One region of the Paenibacillus sp. FSL F4-0243 genome, then DNA from elsewhere that is predicted to be linked to it. Evidence: predicted binding sites of a transcription regulator. Region 1 holds the regulator's gene; each other region holds the start of a gene.
What was found. Region 1 encodes LexA, which represses DNA repair genes until DNA is damaged. Its sites were predicted from a motif close to CGAACATATGTTCG; they were not measured.
Positions count from the first base shown of each region.

Region 1 (4,922 bases):
TCAGGATTCCAATGTAACTCGACCTTGATAGGTTCCATAGACATGTCCATGTTCATATTCATATTATGTACGCCAGAATGTTTAGTTTGGTCTGATGAACATCCTCCCAATACTAAAAGTGTTGCACCTAATAATAAAGGAACTATTGTTCTTGAAATCTTCATTTAGATTCCTCCCAGTCGAATTGATTACTAAGAATCTACCAATTCATGTTATACATTCTCCATCTATTATACACATTATTATTGGTTTTTCAGTATTTCGCATCAATTCAGCGAAACTCTTGTGACTTAAATCATATACTAGTAAATCTCATCTATCATATTAAATATGATGTAGATATAAAAAAGACAGCAAGTCTCCTAGATACCTAGGAACTCACTGCCTTCTTAAAGCTTAAATGAATGAAATTTTATAAAGATTGGACTAATGAAAGAAGCTCTCCAAGATGTTTGATTTCATAATCCGGCTGAATTTCCGGATCTGGCTGTTTGCCTTTTCTGTTAATCCAAACTGTAGTCAAACCTGTTGCCAGCCCACCACGAATATCCGTTGTAAGCTTATCTCCGACCATAACTCCTTGCTCAGGTGCAATATCTAAAAGTTCTAGGGCATGCAGAAAAATTTCCTTATCCGGCTTTCCTTTTCCGAAGCTTCCAGAAATCACGATGTGATCAAAGAAAGGAACGATTTCAGGTACGCCATCTAGTTTCTCTTGTTGCAATGCAGGGCATCCATTAGTCAGAAGCAATAGCTTCACTTTCCCCTTCAGTTCTTCAAGCACCTGAATCGTTTCTTCATAGATGTAAGGTCGATTTCTACGCTCTGCTGCGAATTTGGCTGCTAATGTCTCAGCAAGAGCTTCGTCCTCTACACCAAGTGCTGCAAGACCACGACGCCATGCCTCTTTACGATATCCCGGTGCAAGCTGCTCCAATTGACGGAATTCCGGCTGTTCACCTGCAGTAAAGTTCCCCCAAAGTGCTTCAAACGGATTAATCCCAATCATCTTTGTAAACGGGTTCGTTTCGTAGGATTCATATAGTCCAATGGCTTCTTTACGCACCGCAAGTTCCAGTTCTTGTGGATCAATCGTATCCCCAGCGGCTTCACATGCAGAACGAAATGCTTCATTAACGCTCCGATCATCCCAGAGCAGTGTATCATCAAGGTCAAATAGTACGGCGGAAATTGGCATTACAGGTCTCCCTCTCCCATGGCTGGTTAATTTCTATTCGTGAACTACTTCAATTTGGTGAGCTTTTGCGAATGCTTCCAGTCGAGTCCCCATCGCATGTGTATCATAACGATTCATAAGTCTGGTAAAAATCCATTTCGTGCGTTTGCCTTTATGCTTAATTACAACAGCTCCACGCGAAAGGATGATTTTCTCAATATCAGAAGCTGGCAGATACCGTTCGCGGTTGAATTTTATAGTAGATAGTCTAGCATTCTCTACCTTCAAGTACGGACGTCGGAAGAACAAAAGTGCCGCTAGTAAGTAGTACAAAACGACTCCTAGCCAATTCATAAGCATACCATTACCTTTGGCCTGGTCCACTGAACCAATCATCCAAAACATAGTACCAAGCACTAATAACACTACTGGAAATGCAATGTTACGGCCTTTAAAGGTTTCGCTGTTCTTACCAGGAGATTTAGATTTAGATGCGTAAATCGTTTCCTTCCCCTGTTTCTTTCTTTGCTTATTAATTTGCTGCGTGTTGCGTTGAACCATTCTTTCCCAAGAACGGGCCATATGCGTTCCCCCTAGTCATCCAGTAATATCTATGAAAAGGAACAGGGTGTTAATGCTTACGCCCCTTGTTACCTTGTTCATGCTCATCATTATCGACCAATTCAATCGTATTCAATTGTGCTCGGAAGTTATTGCGAATATTCCCCAAATAAATTTCACGAAGCTTGGCGCGTTCCGCCGTTTCCTCTTGATTAAGGCCTACGCTCTTCTGTTTGCGTGCCAATTCGTTAATACGCGCGACCAACTCATCAATATTCAAAACTTTCCCTCCCCTTATAAATTAATTCTAACTCTGCCATGAGAAAAAGAGCTTGTCAAGGTTTACTCCCTGCAAGCTCTTCATGTCCTCTTATTATGTTCTTAGAATATTAATATATAGGTAAAGTGAGAATATCTCCAGCATTAATCTGACTACCTTTAATGCCATTGAATTTTTTAATTCCTTCTATATATACAGCCGTTTTCATATCAGAAGGTTTATTCTCAAGAGCAATACTCCAAAGTGTATCTCCACGTTCAACCACTACGCGCTTCTCATCCTTCATTAAAGTAGTAGATCCTGCAAATACATTACCTACTACTGTAAGTCCTGATAGTACGAGCACAATGATCAATGTCAGTTTAATAACAAAATCTCTACGGAACAAACGCATCAAGCCTTCAAGTAAAAGCTCTGTAATCTCTTTAATCTGAGCTGAATAACGGGTAATAGGATTATGTCCTAAAGATTCAACCACTGGGGCTTTATCGTAGATGCTGCGGTATGTACTGTATTTTAACATGAATATCATCCTCCAAACACTTGTTCTTACTTTTGAAATTATAATAACACGAACATGTGTTTTGTTCAATACTATTTTAGAACAATTGTTCTCTTTTTTTCAGAGGTTAATATTTACCATATTCTTCATATAAAGAATCACTCTTATTGTTTAGATGAAGGAAACGCAATCAATACAAGACTACCATTTATTAACTCTTTCGAATTAATATTTATAATAGTTAGAACTTATGTTTGTGCGAACGGTAGTTCTATGTTATAATTTTCCCAAACATTACTATATGGGGTTGATTCCAATGTCAAAGATTTCAAGTCGCCAGCTGGCGATCCTGGAATTTATACGTAGCGAAGTCCGCAGCAAGGGTTATCCTCCTTCCGTCCGGGAGATTGGAGAAGCTGTTGGTCTTGCTTCCAGCTCCACAGTTCACGGTCATTTAGATCGGCTAGAGAAGAAGGGACTTATCCGTCGAGATCCAACGAAGCCTCGTGCGATAGAATTGCTTGGCCAAGAGGATTCCGAGAATGTCCATCATTTCGCGCAAACCGTCGCGCGCATTCCTGTCGTAGGTAAGGTTACCGCCGGGGTTCCTATCACTGCTACTGAGAATATTGAAGACTACTTCCCGCTTCCAACTCACTATGTTGGAGATAACAAAGTATTTATGTTATCGGTTCAAGGTGACAGTATGGTCGAAGCTGGGATTATGAATGGCGACTATGTTATTGTTCGTCAACAACAAACGGCTGATAACGGAGATATCGTTGTAGCTATGACCGAAGAAGATGAAGCAACCGTTAAGACTTTTTATAAAGAACGTGATCATATACGTCTTCAGCCGGAGAATCCGGCGTACGAGCCTCTTCGCCTTAATCGCGTGACCATTCTCGGCAGAGTTATCGGATTATTTCGAGATATCCACTAAGTATGCACTCCTACCAAGCGAAAACGGATACCGCCCTTTAAAGGACGGTATCCGTTTCTACGAGAAGTATAAGGATAGGGTATATCGTAAAAATATATACTTTCTTTTATTTTTTAAAAGCTGTTCTGCAAATGCAGAACAGCTTTTTTATTGTTATCAAACTCCATTTATCAATTACAGAACATTTGTTCTTATGGGCTAAAATGACCATTTTTAATGAATAACCGTTTAGGCATCCTCCTCATATCTTAATTAGAAAGGAGTGTTGCACAATGCCAAATTACCGGATTATAGTTGATCTGACGCAGCGTATGCTTTATCTTCTTGATAACGACATTGTGATCAGGGGCTTCCCAGTCGGAATCGGTAAAATGTTAACTCAATCACCACTCGGTGAATTCACAATCATTAACAAACAACCCGATCCAGGTGGTCCATTTGGGGTCTTTTGGATGGGTCTATCTAAGCCTCACTATGGGATACATGGAAATAATGATCCCTCATCCATAGGGCACGAAGTATCCCACGGTTGTATTCGTATGTACAATGAAGATGTGTTAGCACTAGCTGCGATTGTTCCGATTGGAACACGAGTAACGATCAGGAATTAAATCTATCTCTATAGATAAACACGCCTCACTCATGGTTCAATGGAGGGGGCGTGTTTGTATTTATGTATTTTTGATGACCTAATAGGAATTATGTGGTTATATGTCGAATAATGTTAACAGGATTTCAAATTGAAAGGAAGTGTCTCGTTTTGAACAACTCAAAAATTAGAACCCTCGTCGATTTTAAAGTCGATGCACTTGTTAAACTCTCTGGCTTATTGTTAAATAACGATCAAGCGAGTGGAAAAAAAGTAAATTTACTCACCTCATTCGGCAGTATTCAAGGGACCATATCCCCTTCCACCTCCAATAAAGAGGATGTTTTTGACTTAAAATCTCTAATGGATGATGTCATTGTAGATGAATACATATCTTATTTAGGTGCGGAACATCCCGATAAAAATTTCAGCTATAACTTTGTAGTCCTTAATGATGTTTCTGTAAGACCCTATACTCACTATGAATCTCCGATCGAATACAAACAGCTAATTGTTTATACCGATCAAATCACAGCCTTCAATTTCTTATGATTTTGACATAATTATTTTAAAAAGCTCTCAACAAAGCACTCCAGCAGTTGCCCCAATTTTGCACCCAGCTTGCAAAATCGCAGATCTGTGGGTGCTTTCTCTTTTTCTAATCAGTAGTCGTTTCCTAAATTCCCACGATTTTCGCTCTTAACAGATACTAGTAGAGAGAATTCAGGCATATCTTTCAATAAGCAATAAATCTTGCTCTACTGAGATCTTTGGAGGTGTGATTACATGCTGATTTTCTTAATGTATATGTTTGCCATTGTAGGAGGAGTCTTAATTCTAAGTGCCGTTATTATAGAATTAAAAAAACTA
Region 1 covers NZ_CP150151.1:3,940,812-3,945,733, forward strand. Annotated here, with positions in the region: gene NSS87_RS17370 (FixH family protein) at 1-164, opposite strand, end outside; gene NSS87_RS17375 (HAD-IA family hydrolase) at 413-1,198, opposite strand; gene NSS87_RS17380 (hypothetical protein) at 1,232-1,759, opposite strand; gene NSS87_RS17385 (DUF896 domain-containing protein) at 1,809-2,018, opposite strand; gene NSS87_RS17390 (LysM peptidoglycan-binding domain-containing protein) at 2,128-2,541, opposite strand; gene lexA (transcriptional repressor LexA) at 2,837-3,463, shown strand; gene NSS87_RS17400 (L,D-transpeptidase) at 3,736-4,074, shown strand; gene NSS87_RS17405 (hypothetical protein) at 4,224-4,604, shown strand; gene NSS87_RS17410 (hypothetical protein) at 4,839-4,922, shown strand, end outside.

Region 2 (4,922 bases), 330 kb from region 1:
TGCTTAAATTGGAAATTCTCTCCAATTCAGTGACTTGGTTTTTGTAAATAACATCAATTTGCTGTTGGGTTTCATCAATTCGTTTCTCTTTGTTAGCTACTTGTTCTTCTTTTCTTTCAAGCGATTCCATTTTTTTATCCAGAGATTCTTCCTTTTGCAGCAAACGTCTCTCTTGCCGTTGGATTTCATTCCGACGTTCACGAGTTTCTTTCTCAGCTTCAGTACGGATTCTATGGACTTCGTCCTTAGCTTCCAATACTGTTTCTTTCTTCAGCGCCTCTGCGTCTTTCTTCGCGTTCTCCACGATGACTACGGCTTCTCTTTCTGCGCTTTGAATTTTAGCTTCTGCAAGGGATTTACGAATAAAATAACCGAACCCAAAGAATAATGCAGCTACAACGAGAACGATAATGACCCAGATCCATGCTTGCATCTGTTCACCTCCTCGTTGGTTCCTCTCCAAGGTATATCCCTGGGAATTGTGCAGTTGTTAAACTATCCGTTCATCACCATACAAAAAACCGGTAAATAACCGATTGCCATACTGCACATGCTGCACATGCACACTGCCCGCCTTATCCGGCGATTACATTTCATATGAGTTGTACGCGAACCGTTTTAAAAAGTCACCTTTTTGGGAAGGAAAAAGGATTCTTACTTTATGCCGATTCATGTTATATTTTATTATTTATAAAAAGACATTGTCAAGAGAGTCGATATGCGCATTAATGTCAAGAGAATCAGTGAGTCTAGTAAAATTCCTCATCTTCACCCTCATAATTGTCTTCCTCAAGTAAAGTATTGATCACTTGTCGCACCATATCACCCGAGAATCCACGCCGCATTAAGAAGGCTCCAGTCTTTCTGCGCTTATCTGTGGCTTCACCACGAATAAGATTCCATTTCTTACGACCAATCTGAAGTGCACTCTCTAGTTCTTGTTCAGGACTGACATTCTCCAGTGCTTCCGAGATCAAGGCTTTGTCGATTCCTTTCTCACGTAGCTCTTGGCGAATCCACATTTTCCCTTTTCGCTGGTTCGTAATGCGTTGCTCCGCCCATTGCTTTGCATACAAGGGGTCATCAAGTAATCTTTCCTGCTGTAGCCGTTGCACCACTTCCGCAATAATAGTCTCCCCTATTTCCTTCTGCCGTAAACGGCGAGTCATTTCCATAGCGGTACGTGGCTTCCGTTCTAGATAACGAAGTCCTTCTACATAAGCTCGTTGTCGCTCATCAGCAACAACAATTTCCTCCAAATCGGCTTTCATAAAAGAATTTCCAGTAATCATCCGATATTTAATCATGACGTCTTCGTGTACAGTCATGTTATAGGCTCCGAAATGTATGATGTAGCGGTGGTCCGACTTCTTCTGACGTTCTACCTTAGTAATTTCTAAAAGTTCTCCATCAGGAAAATCAGATAGGACCTGTACGTCCTGCTCATCCGATTCAAAATCCATATCCAGCTGTATTACCATAGTTGCTTGTCACCTCATAGCAATAAAATATCCCCACAAAGTGCGGCTTAACTTCGGTGCGTACTCAGGTACTTTGGGGGACCCCAAATATATATGTTCTTACACTGTTAAGAAAAGACACCCTGCAACAATGAATCACAGGGCGTCCTATTCCTTAGTAAATTCTATTGTTCGATTTCGAGAAGTAGCTTTTCTTCTTCCTCTTGCTCTGCAATGATTTCAGCTTCATTTGGTGCAGCAACAATAGTGGACAGGTTACTTGCTTCACGGATCTTGTTCTCAATGATGAGTGCAATATCTTGATGTTCTTTCAAGAACTGTTTGGCATTCTCACGTCCTTGGCCGAGACGCTCACCCTCATAGGAATACCATGCACCACTCTTATTCACGATGTCCATTTCAGTACCGATGTCTACAAGACTTCCTTCTCTGGAAATCCCTTCACCATACATGATATCAACATCAGCTTGTTTAAATGGAGGTGCTACCTTATTCTTCACAATCTTGATCTTGGTGCGGTTACCTACAACGTCGTTACCCATCTTAATACTTTCGACACGACGAACATCCAACCGTACGGAAGAATAGAATTTCAACGCCCGACCACCCGGGGTTGTCTCAGGGTTACCGAACATAACACCAATTTTCTCACGAAGCTGGTTAATAAAGATAGCAATTGTATTCGATTTACTAATGGCACCAGATAGCTTCCGAAGCGCTTGAGACATCAAACGAGCCTGTAGGCCGACGTGAGAGTCACCCATATCACCTTCGATTTCCGCTTTAGGAACCAACGCAGCTACGGAGTCAACGACAATAATGTCTACTGCACCACTACGGACAAGTGCTTCAGCAATCTCAAGTGCCTGTTCACCCGTATCTGGCTGAGATAGCAACAATTCATCAATGTTTACGCCCAAGTTACGTGCATACTTCGGATCGAGCGCATGCTCAGCATCGATAAATGCAGCTTGTCCTCCTTGTTTTTGCACTTCTGCAATAGCATGAAGAGCAACAGTCGTTTTACCGGAGGATTCAGGTCCGTATACTTCAATAATACGTCCCTTTGGAAGTCCGCCTATACCTAACGCAATATCAAGTGCCAAAGATCCGCTAGGTACAACTTCCACTTGCATATGAGTGGATTCTCCCAGTTTCATGATCGAACCTTTACCAAATTGTTTTTCTATTTGACGAAGCGCCATATCAAGCGCTGCACGACGATCTGACAATCAGACCACTTCCTTCACTGTTTATAATAATATAATAACGTGTTTTTGAGGTCTTGCCAAGCTTTTTTTCGAACATACATTCGTTTTTTTTGTCTCAAGCGTTAATTATCCCTTTTATTGTAAGCCTCCCTCCGGACATAGAAGTTAACTGATTTCTCTACTTCACCGGACATCAACGACTTATGATCAAAACCAAAACAGCGATCAAAATCTCCGCAGATATACAAAAAACCGCAGCAAAGAAATCTCAGTGCCACGGTTCTTCCGTATGTCTCAATTATAACTGGGCTAATCTCCCATTACAAGTCTGAGCCTTCAAGAGGTGTCTCCACCTTCCGTTCCTCAAGTCTGCGCCATAGACGATACAACAGAGCTTTAACAGTACGCAGTCGTATATTTTCACGTGTACCTTTAAGATTAAGCTCGTATACTTCTGTCTTACGCCCGCGTTCAGCTAAACCAATAAATACAAGTCCAACTGGCTTACGTTCAGAATAGCCCGGTCCTGCTACACCAGTTACAGATAAACCGAAATCACTATCTGCGATCATTCTCACCTGATCAGCTAACACTTCGGCAACTTCACGACTAACTGCCCCTGGAGCATCTGGCCCCTCCAAATAAGCACTTGGCACATTTAGAAGTTTTTTCTTCAGGTCGTTGGAATAACAGACGATTCCTCCCGCAAACATCGAAGCACTGCCTGGAATGTTAGTTATACTCTCCATCAGCAAGCCTCCAGTGCAACTCTCTGCCGCACTTAAAGTCAGACCTGCATCCGCCATCCAATCCACAATCAATTGCTCCAGTGGCACATCAATATTTGCATATAAATGTTCTGGCAAAATCTCTTTGATCTGTTTCTCCAGAATCTCCAGCTTCTTGTAAGCTTCATGCTCGGAAGGCGCCTTTGTCGAAATACGAACGGTTACCTCTCCCTCTTTAGCGTAAGGAGCTATGGTTGGGTCTGTCTGGCTGTGAATAAGATCAATGAGCTTATCCTCAAGCAGTGATTCTCCGATACCTGCAAATTTAAGCATTTTAGAATAAAGTGGCATTTCTGTCGTTAGAGCGTGCTGCTGAAGCCACGGTACAGCTTTATCTACGAACATCGGCTTCATCTCGCGAGGCGGACCAGGAAGCACAATATAATATTTCTTTTCATGCTCAAAAGCAATGCCAACAGCAAGACCAATCTCATTTGGCAAAGGTGTAGTTCCTTCAATTATAAGTGCCTGTTTACGATTATTCTCCGTCATTACAATCTTTCGATCATCAAAGAAACGTTGTACATGATCCATTGCCAAGCGATCTATATGAAGTGTGCGACCTAAGGAAGCAGCCAGCGCGTCCTTCGTTAGATCATCTTCTGTAGGACCAATACCACCGGTAAATATGATAACATCCGCTCTGCTTTGAGCGATCTCAATGGCTTGCTGCAAGCGACTGCTGTTATCCCCAACTACGGTTTGAAAATATACATCAATCCCAATAGCAGCTAGCTCAATAGACAAAAACTGGGCATTACTATTTACGATTTGACCGAGCAAAAGCTCCGTGCCTACTGCAATAATCTCCGCTTTCATACCTGGCTTTCGCCTCCTCGTTATAATGTAGATACACTGCTTTTAGGGTTTAAAAAAGGTAATAGGTGCTTTACCTATTACCTCTCCTATATGTAGCTGCCTAAAATGCTTAAGCATTATGCAGCTGTAATAGATCCTTATTCTTCACAAAATAATCAATTCCAGAGTAAATAGTGATCAATGCTGCAGCCCATATAGCAATATCATCTACAGGAATGCTGACGAATTGAAATGGGAAATTATTTAACAACAGCAGTGAGATCGCTACAATTTGTACAACCGTCTTTATCTTACCCCATTTGCTGGCGGCAACCACTTTTCCCTCTAACAATGCTATCTGGCGAAGCCCGGTTACTGCGAACTCACGACTAATGATAACAATTGCGATCCATGAATCACATCTGCCCAATTCCACAAGTGAAATCAGAACTGCAGAAACTAACAGCTTGTCCGCTAACGGATCAAGGAGCTTACCGAGATTGGTGACCATATTATATTTCCTTGCTATGTAGCCGTCTATTCCATCTGTGCTCGCTGCAAGCAAAAAGATTACAGCTGCCACCAAATGATTAACAGATAGCTGAAAAGAGCCCCAATGTATCGGTTCTGGATAAAAACTGAAA
Region 2 covers NZ_CP150151.1:4,267,924-4,272,845, forward strand. Annotated here, with positions in the region: gene rny (ribonuclease Y) at 1-433, opposite strand, end outside; gene NSS87_RS18955 (RecX family transcriptional regulator) at 750-1,481, opposite strand; gene recA (recombinase RecA) at 1,646-2,713, opposite strand; gene NSS87_RS18965 (competence/damage-inducible protein A) at 3,013-4,299, opposite strand; gene pgsA (CDP-diacylglycerol--glycerol-3-phosphate 3-phosphatidyltransferase) at 4,409-4,922, opposite strand, start outside.
Region 2: the regulator LexA is predicted to act here: its motif matches at 2,783-2,796, upstream of recA (recombinase RecA).

Region 3 (4,922 bases), 1.3 Mb from region 1:
AGCTCCACTAACTCCGATGCCTTCATGTTCAAAGCTTCAGCAAGAGATAGCAAAGAATTTAGGGTAGGCTGGTGAACGCCACGTTCCAGCATAGATATGTAGGTTCGGTCAAGGTTACTTTGGAACGCTAATTTTTCTTGACTCATCTTTTGCTTCTTCCGAATTGTCCTTAATACTTGCCCAAATATTTCTTCTGATTTCAAGGTAATACCTCTTTTAGATTCATTATCTAGTTGTCTTAACCATAAAATCCACGTAGTATACTCTACAAAATGATGATAATCTATGATATGATTCATTCAAGAAAGCTCTGATATGTCAAAAACAATAATCCATTTATAAAAATCACTGTTGAATACAAAGTACATTATAAAAGAAGGGGATGAGGAAATGAGGAGTCTTTTAGAGAAGCTATATCATGGTAACTTGCATCCAGATGAAAATGTCATATCTAACGACCCGCAATACTTTAAGTTAAGCCAAAAAACATCTGAAATCATAGAGATTTGGAAGGAGCGACTTTCAGAGGAGGAATTCGACGAGTTAGAAGCGTTATTAGAATTATATGCTCAAACTCATGGTATGGAGTTAACATCTATTTTCAAGTATGGATTTCGCTTGGGGGCGGGCATCATGGTCGAGGTCTTAACCGGGGAAGAGGACCTTGCTAGTAAGTTGGGTACCTTTCATGACAAAACTCCATAATTAAAGGAGTAAATCCTGTGCGCTTAATAATTGTTCTAAATACAATCCCCTTTTGAAAATAATCAAGAAAAACAAAAAAACCTTGATTTCTCAAGGTTTTCACTGTGATGCCGAGGACGGGGGTCGAACCCGTACGGTACTCACGTACCGCAGGATTTTAAGTCCTGTGCGTCTGCCTGTTCCGCCACCCCGGCATATTATGTGTTGTTGCTTCATACGATGTTTACGTATAACGCGACAAGAAATATAATATCATGAATATCGATAACGCGCAATCCCTTTTTCAAAAAAAGTTTTATCACATTAAAAATAACCCGTCCCAGCATATGCCGACACGGGTTATTAGGCATGTCGATTATCTGCGTTCGTCACTTCTGCTTCTCATTCCGACAAGGCCCAAGAGTCCAAGCAATCCGAGCCAGCCCCAGTTTGATCCTCTGCTGGTAGTCCCAGTATTGGTAGTTGTGCTGGTTGCCCGATATCTACCATCCGTTGTAGTGTTGGATAGTGGAGTTACCGTATTTCTGTTGTAGTTATCCCGGGTGTAATTTTCATTGTAGTTATTGGTGTTAGGTCTATAATTTTCCCCTGTGCGAATCTTATCTTTCATAATGCTCTCATGCTGATTCATCGTTCCCGTGGTGCCGTTCATTAGATTGCCTTCCGTATTCATCATCCGAGTGTTATTCACGGTACCATCCATGCCCGTATTCGCGTTCGGGATACCGCCTAAAGCGGCTGACCCGATTGGATTAGCGTAACTAGCTCCCATTATACTCATTGACAGTACAGTACCGCATGCAAGGCTTGTTATTAGCTTGTTCACAGTGTTATGCCTCCCTTTATGGTTAGTTATCACTGATAATTTCCCCTTGGGTGGCACTGTCTATACATGAATAGCTTTACTCTTTTACAACATTCACTGTCTTGCTTGCTGCGTCATACGTAACCTTTGCTCCAAGCGCCTCAGCCAGAGCACGCACGGGTACATACGTTACGCCGGTATCAAGAACACCATCCGTAAGTTTAGTGCCGTTTAAGGTTATCGTTACTTTAACGTCTTTGTTCACCTGGTCATCCTCCCCAGTAATTCTTTTTAAAGCTTCATTGACCTGATCCGTCGTAGGACGTTTACCTGCCCGAAGTTGAGTCGTAGTTAAGCCGAAGGCCATTTGCAGATGTGAATAATCTTTAAAAGACGTCCAGTCTCCTCCCCACTCAAGCCCTAGCTGTTTTCCCACCTGTACAACCTCTTGCCAGTCCGCTATTTTATCTTTATCACCATCACGATTCATGTCCCAGGAAATACTATTTCCATCCGGCAGCAAAAGCGCAAAATCAAACGCAAGGCCATAATTGTGATAGCTGGTTCCACCCTTGGCGTTGGTAACTATAGGTCCAGGCTTACTTCTCCCCTGCGCATACAAGGCATTTTGTTCAGCAATCGACCGCAATCCCTGAGTAATAACGATGGGCACTCCTCTGGCATAGCTTTGCTGTATCAAAGCCTTCGCCCCTGCTGCCAAAACAGGATGAAGCCCAACAAGCCTCGCCGCCGATTTGTCCCTCACTTGATCTAAAGTCAGCATAGTATCACCCCTTGGTATAATCAATGATCCCGCTTTCCCATTCGCTTGTACTAATACCCCTGCTTGCCTTAGCATACAAGCATAAATGTCTTCGGCGTCCATATAAGGAAGGACGATAAGCGTTTAAGCGAGAAATATAAGACATAAAGGATAGGTGCATAACTTATACTTTCTTATATTTTAAAAAAAGACCCCGGTATCCCCGAGATCTCCCCTGAAAAGCACCTATTCATAGCTTCTTCACCTTGGATCATTTCTACAAAAAAGGGCAAAATATTAGCGAAAGGTGGGAACACATATGGACATTCATAGTGATAGCTATAAAGTTGCTGCCCTGAGCGAGCAGGAAGAAGCACTCGAAATTATTCGAAATGCCGAAGCTTCCATTGCACATCTGACCGGCAACCCAACGGTGACCCTAATTGCTTATGAAAAAAGTGAAGTCAGCGGTTCTCAGCATTAGACGATGTAAACCTCCACTAGATCATCTACATTGATCCACTTCCATTCCTCCGCCCACTGTAGCTTAAACTCACGCGAGTGGGTGTGAATGGAAGTCACAAAACCACTAATTGTCGTATTCTCAAAAGGATCAAACAGCACAACAGTGACGCGCACATGACTCCGTAACGATAAGGCCAGTGTACATTCGATCTCCTCCAGCTTCTGCTCATCCAGAATAGGCTTAATGCGGCGCAGGGTCTCCCGTTCATCCCTAATAATTCTTACCTTATGCTCCGGCAGCATCATGCGACTACTTTCCCACAGTCCGTTTTTCTCCAGCTTTTTGCCCATGGTAACCCCTCCCTAATTTCTATACTTATTCCGCTACACACGAACGTATGTTTGTATTATATCCACACCTTCGCTGAATAATCAATAATCAGGAAAAAGATCCCACTTTAAAATCCTCCTCTTTTATCTAAAAGTTGTATAATATTGAATATCTAATTGAGAGGAGCTTTCCACTTGAAAAAAAACAATGCCCTGCTCATCCTAATTCCCGTATTATTCCTGTGTCTATACCCCCTCGTATATCGAAGCAGTACCCTCTCAGACCTCACAAAAGGAATCGTAGCCGGCTTATTTATAGGATTGGCAGTGTTACCTCTACTCAAGCTCAAAATCGCATCAAAAAGACGCTGACAGTTGAACTGTTCAGCGTCTAAATTTCGATCTATTCTTGAACTTTCTCTGATTCAGCGGTGGACTGACCATCAGCATCGATGAGCCCTGTTGCTTCTCTTGCTTCATTAAGCTTGGAAATGCCGTATAGCATCGCGACGTCAGCGTTCTGATTCAATTCCTCGAACTTCTCAGCAGTGACCTCTGCGGAATCAGCACCTTGAGAGGCCTGTTCTTTTAGAGAATAAGCACTTTGAAAAGCAATTTTGGACTCATCAAGCAGTTTACGAATGTCTTCGGGCAAGCTAGAGGAAATTTTCACTTTCTCAGCCTGATTGGATAAGTCTGTTGCGGTCTTTTGGAATTCGTTAATCTTCTTCTCCAACTGCCTGTCCGAAAGTTCTCCTGCTGAATAAGCAGCAATAGCTTCGTTGAACTCCGTTAAAGATGATTTTCCTAATTCATCAAGTTTAGACATTTCATTGTAGAAGTTTTGCACGGTTTCCTGCACTTCTTCTTCCGAGGCAGGAGCCGATGAAGTTGAATTATTATTGCTGCAGGCGCTAAGGATGACAGTCAGCATTAGCGTTCCTATTAGTAACACTTTTTTCATTATTTATCCCTCCACTTAACAGAATAATGTCGGTTTGTGTAAAGCGCAAATGAAATTTATGTAAAATGACTATTATGTTATAATTATTTCAATTGTAATCAGGGAAGGAGAGTATTTATGCCTTATTGCACAACCTGCGGATCAGAATATAAGCAGGGCGCTAAATTTTGTGGAGAATGCGGATCTAGCATTGACGGCACTGCTCCAGTGACCGCCCGCCGTCCATCAGCAAATCAAAATGCTATTCAAGAAGTCGTTCTCTGGAAAGGCAAACCAGCCAGTATCTCTGATCGCCTCAAAGGAATCGTACGCCTAAACACGACTACGTACACCATTACAAGCCAGCGCATTATGGTAAAGACCGGACTTATCGGTAAAAATGTCGAAGAAATCGAATTACTGCGTGTACGCGATTTATCCGTAGCACAATCTATCATGGACCGGATGCTCGGCATCGGTACATTAACTGTATTTTCTGATGATGCCTCAGCGCCGCAGCTTCTTTTCCGAAAAATCCATGATGCCCAAACCGTCAAGGATGTTCTGCGCAAAGCTGTTCGTGACGAGAAGATCGCCAACAACATTAGCTACCGTGAACAAATCTAAGATTCTTTCACATTAAAAAAAGCCCCGAAATCCGGGGCTTTTTCGCTAATATTCCGATGCTCGAATCAGTTCGGATATCGTCTTATGGAAGATAAAACGCTCCTGCTGGAATAATCCCTTTGGGTTGGCTAGGACTTTCCCACTGCAATACAATTCGCGCGTCCCCCTCATTCTCATAGTACTCCACTTTTATTTCATGTAGCTTGCCAGCTATCAGATTCACACTGCCTTTTCGTTCCTGTCCACTCTGATTCACCCAGCTATCAATGATCAGCCCTCCATCA
Region 3 covers NZ_CP150151.1:5,245,798-5,250,719, forward strand. Annotated here, with positions in the region: gene NSS87_RS23335 (helix-turn-helix transcriptional regulator) at 1-299, opposite strand, end outside; gene NSS87_RS23340 (DUF6809 family protein) at 391-705, shown strand; tRNA gene NSS87_RS23345 (tRNA-Leu) at 814-899, opposite strand; gene NSS87_RS23350 (WGxxGxxG-CTERM domain-containing protein) at 1,061-1,531, opposite strand; gene NSS87_RS23355 (M15 family metallopeptidase) at 1,608-2,294, opposite strand; gene NSS87_RS23360 (hypothetical protein) at 2,593-2,757, shown strand; gene NSS87_RS23365 (YolD-like family protein) at 2,754-3,089, opposite strand; gene NSS87_RS23370 (hypothetical protein) at 3,472-4,032, opposite strand; gene NSS87_RS23375 (PH domain-containing protein) at 4,150-4,638, shown strand; gene NSS87_RS23380 (glycosyl hydrolase) at 4,721-4,922, opposite strand, start outside.
Region 3: the regulator LexA is predicted to act here: its motif matches at 3,130-3,143, upstream of NSS87_RS23365 (YolD-like family protein).

Region 4 (4,922 bases), 1.3 Mb from region 1:
ACATGAACTCAGCGAATGGACATGAAGTTGTAAATTAATTTAGGACAGTGTAAGGAACTGCTGAATAAATTCACGGCTCAATAAAAAAAGGAGCCCGGCGGCTCCTGACTAAATCTCCAATTTACCTTGTATATCTCAGCGGTAGTAATTCAGAAATATCATATTTAGCTAACCGGCCGTCCTCGGATACAATAACTTTGCAATCCTTCCCGTAATCAGCAATTAACTCACGGCACATCCCGCAGGGAGAAACTACTTTAATTTCTCTTTCCTCGCTGTCCGGATCAGGATGCCTTACCGCAACAATCGTATCAAATTCCTTGTAGCCTTCGGATATCGCTTTTCCAATCACCATCGCTTCTGCACAGACTGTAATTCGTCCCATGCTAGCTTCTACATGTACCGCTGTAAAGATTTCCCCCGTCTTAGTACGGAGCGCCGCCCCTACATGGTGTCTTCCCCATTCATAGCGTCTAGTAATAATATCTTCAGCAGAGGCTATAAGCGTCTGATCTTCAATCGTAATCAAATACTCCATATCCAATTCCGTCCTCCTCTTATTTTTCCTAAGTATATTAAATCGCACTGCATTATGATATAAGATATACTATTTTAAGTTCCAAAAAAGGAGGAGCAGATTTGAAAATACAGAAATTACTCACCAGTCTCATCATTATTGTGTTACTTGCTTTGGGCGGTTACTGGTATGAACAGAACGGAGATCCGTCAGCCCCCTCGTCCACATCTGATTCAGAAGTTGTTCAGCTGATCTTCCCATCAGATCGTTATCCTGAGACTGCTAAGCACATTCAGGACGCGATTGCTAAAGGGGAGTCCGCGACGTGCACGATTAACCGTGAGCAGGCTGAAGACAACCGCAAAGAATCCTTAAAAGGGATCCCCACCAAAAAAGGCTACGACCGCGATGAATGGCCCATGGCCATGTGTAATGAAGGCGGCAAAGGGGCCGACATTGAATACATAACCCCAAAAGATAACCGCGGCGCAGGAAGCTGGGTTGGCAATCAGTTAGAAGATTATGCGGATGGAACCCGCGTAGAATTTATGTTCAAATAATAAGCTAACGTGAACAGTGCTTCAAAAGAATAGCCCCATCCGGTATACCGGATGGGGCTACAATGTGCATCAGCTAGCTTAGAATAAGCAAGCTTTAGTGATGATAACCAGCAAGATGAAGAGTACCAGAATAGCTCCTGTTGAAGTAAAAGGACTACACACCGGACCTACATTTACTGGGCTTACTACAGGACCTACGTTACAACCACAATGTTCCATTCCCATAATTAATTCCTCCTAATGATTAATGACTACAGCACAAGATATGTAAAAAGGAGATAAGCCGTTTGGGCGAACTGGCAAACAAATGCTATTCACCTAATGAATTAGGTAGGCACTGTCGATAAACAGGATATACACGAAGGAGGTGCAATATGGATATAGCCGCATTATCAATGGCAATGAGCCAGGCATCCTTAGCTCAAAATGTAGGAATACAAGTCATGAATATTGCCAAAAATCAGGCTGAAACCCAGAGTCAAACGATGGTGGAAATGCTGGGCAAAAGCGTTGCTCCGAATTTAGGAAAAACACTTGATATTAGTGTTTAATTGCTTTATGCTAAGGACACACGAGAACACTCGTTCTTATGTGTCCTTATGTTTTTTACTTTACATAGCCTTCGGGCTTTTCTTTTGCTCATTTATGCGAACATACGATCCTATAACTGATTCTGAATGAGGTGAATGATATGAATAACATGAAATCCTATTATCAAATGACTGCGCTGGAGAAGTGGACAGAAGATTTATACAAGCGTCTGAACCTTACTCAGCCTTCGCAAATTTCGATTGCTTATATTGCAGAACGGCTTAATATTTGGGTTCATTATTTGGATGTAAGAAGCAAGAGCATCGAAGCATCAGCGGGGATGTACACCATGTTTATTGACAACCGGCTTCCAGCCAGTCTGCAGCGGCTAGAGTTTCTCCATGAGCTCTGTCATCTGCTCCGCCATGGTACTGATCAAATATTGATGCCAGAACATTTTACGCGGGCACAGGAGGATGAATCTGAGCGATTTATTCTTTATGCAGCTATGCCCTACTCCATGATCTCCCGCATGACATTGCCTGAGCAACGGGAAGATGCAATCAGCTATCTTGCAGCAGAATTTCAAGTGCCAAGCGAGCTGGCTTTACAGCGGATTGATCAAATTCAAAGACGTGTTTTTCAGGGGCAATTATTGGCCGTGATGGGAAGAAACGAAGAACGATTAACACATATTCAATAATGACTGCGGAGATAATAAGGGTAGTCGCAATGAAGGACCATTAATTATGGTGGAATTTCTCGCAAGGGGGATCGATATGGAAGCCATTAAAGTAATTGAATTATTGATGACTCATCCAGATTATAACGTAGATGCAGTACACCCCGAAATTCCGGATTTTGTTGGGATCGAGTCGATTGAAGTGGATCATGAAACGGGGACCTTCTCCATTTTATTGCAAGAACCCAAAGAAGACTGAAGATGATTTGTGTAAGTTCATAATAAAAAGGCAGCAAGTATAGTATACCCAGGCAATTCTTTACCTACGCGGGTTTAACTATCGGCAGGAAATTTGCTGCCTTATTTGTAATTATAAGCTCTGTTATGCGACAAATTGAATCAAACCAATAAGAATTAGAATGAGGAACATACCCACAACTCCCCAAATAATAAACCATAAGATTCTGAGACCTGGTAGGCTGGGACTAGTATGATTCTCCAATACCTTAATTCGCCGCTCCAGCTCCTGTATTTTTTCTTCTTGCTGCGTCATCTTTCTCTCCACCCTTCTAATGTGTAGATTACAAGATACAATAGATATGACATACCAGTCACAATATATTATCTTATAATATATACATTTTAGCTAAATGGAGGGAATTAATGAAGAAAAGAACAAAAATAATCCTTATTACCTTCGTTATTGTATATGGAGTCGCTTCTTTAGCGCTTCAGGCCTTCCGAAATCATATGGACAATGAAGTGATTCATTATTTGGTAGCTACGAGAGATTATAAGAATGAAGATCTTTATAAAGTACACACCCAGATTAGTAAGGCTCCCGTCGTAAGTACAACGGTGATTTTTGCAGATGAACCTAACGCAAGATACTTTTATCGAAAAGAGAAGGATCGGATTTATCAATATAGCATGGCTCTTGTAAAAAGGTTTGATCCAAACTATACATATAAACATATTGAGGAGGGCCTCCCGTAAAGGGGAACTTCTATTATAAAGGCGCGATTGTCTCAGTAGTCATGATATGGCTGCTGGGGCAATCGCGCCTTTTTTAGATTCTAACCCTTGATCTAGACGCTAACAAATTTTCTCAGGAACATAATGTGACCAAATGCCGTCCTAAATGGTGTTATAGGTAAAGGGGGCATAGAATCATGCAACGATCCATGACCCGGCCGGGAAATCATGTGATAAAGAGTTACGAAATCTACGCAGATATGCTGTTCCGGATTGCTTTGGTCCATTTAGGCAGCCGCCAAGATGCCGAAGAGGCCACTCAGGACACCTTCATCAAACTGATAGAAAAAGCACCAAAGTTCATAGACGCTGAACATCAGAAAGCATGGCTGATCCGGGTAATCACCAATCATTGTAAAACATTACTGGGCAGAGGCTGGCGCAAGCGCGAGGTTAAACTGGAAAATGCTGAGCCGATTGCGGTAGACACCCCCGAGGATTTGGCTCTACTGCAGTTAGTTATGGCGATGCCTATGAAGTATAAAACCGTAATCCATCTTTATTATTACGAGGACTATCCCATCCAGGAAATCAGCAAGATTCTGCAGATTAGTCAGTCTGCCGTGAAGATGAGACTTCAGCGGGGACGGCAACTGTTAAAACTGGAGCTGGAAGGAGTGGAATCACAATGAAAGAAGATCAGTTTCGAACATTATACAAGAAAGCGGTGGATTCTATGAAACCAGGTGAAGAGATGAAAAAAGAATTGATCGACAAACTGGAGCAACAGCAGGAGCGGAAACGTCCACGCAAGACGGTTTATATCGCGGCAAGTATCGTCCTCGCCGCCGGGATCGGCTTAGCTGCACCTAATATATGGCAGCAGTTAAATGACCAGAGTACTCAAGGGCAAATCGCTCAGGTAACTCCAGGTCCAAACCAACCAGACAATTCTGGCATAAATTCGTCCGGAAGCATTGTTATCCCCAAGTTGGAACTGCCAGATACCAAATCTGGCGTTATGGCAGATATGATCGCTCTAGTCGTATATAAAGATAACATTTATACACAGTCTGCGACTCGAATCAACGCAGCCGATGCTGCCGCTCTGCGCGGTGACAAGTTGGGACGTACTACAGGTGGTATCGATGAATGGAGCGGTAAAGACAAATATATTGAGTTAGCTTCTAACATCGGCGAAACGGATATCTATTCCGTGAAGGGATATGATTCCGATTTCCTGATTATGTCCTATTCGGAAATCAACGGCGAAGTATTCGCCGAACTGTATGAGCATACAAACGGGATCACCGTAAACAGTGGCGCAGACCTATTTGGCAAGCTAAATCTGGAAGGTCGAATTACTTCCGCACAGTGGGAAAACTTCGACAGTTGGAACAACGGACAGCAGCAGTACACACCGCTCGCTGACGACGAGGCGCTTAATGGCTTCTTGAAGGCACTCCAAGCAGCCAAACCGCTGGCAGCAGAGCCACTTATCGCGCAAGGCATCTACGACAGCGAAGACCGCAAGGTTCTCTATCTCCAGCTGGAAGACAACGCCCGGGTAGAGCTGACGCTGTTTGGTCAAGGGCTAGTACGTTACGGTCAGGCACCTGTATTCTTCGAGGTCGAGTCCGGGGCATTCCAGCAGCTA
Region 4 covers NZ_CP150151.1:5,252,046-5,256,967, forward strand. Annotated here, with positions in the region: gene NSS87_RS23385 (cytidine deaminase) at 122-538, opposite strand; gene NSS87_RS23390 (NucA/NucB deoxyribonuclease domain-containing protein) at 646-1,077, shown strand; gene NSS87_RS23395 (hypothetical protein) at 1,156-1,302, opposite strand; gene NSS87_RS23400 (YjfB family protein) at 1,452-1,628, shown strand; gene NSS87_RS23405 (ImmA/IrrE family metallo-endopeptidase) at 1,769-2,311, shown strand; gene NSS87_RS23410 (hypothetical protein) at 2,388-2,549, shown strand; gene NSS87_RS23415 (hypothetical protein) at 2,673-2,843, opposite strand; gene NSS87_RS23420 (DUF3139 domain-containing protein) at 2,954-3,286, shown strand; gene NSS87_RS23425 (sigma-70 family RNA polymerase sigma factor) at 3,463-3,957, shown strand; gene NSS87_RS23430 (hypothetical protein) at 3,954-4,922, shown strand, end outside.
Region 4: the regulator LexA is predicted to act here: its motif matches at 1,726-1,739, upstream of NSS87_RS23405 (ImmA/IrrE family metallo-endopeptidase).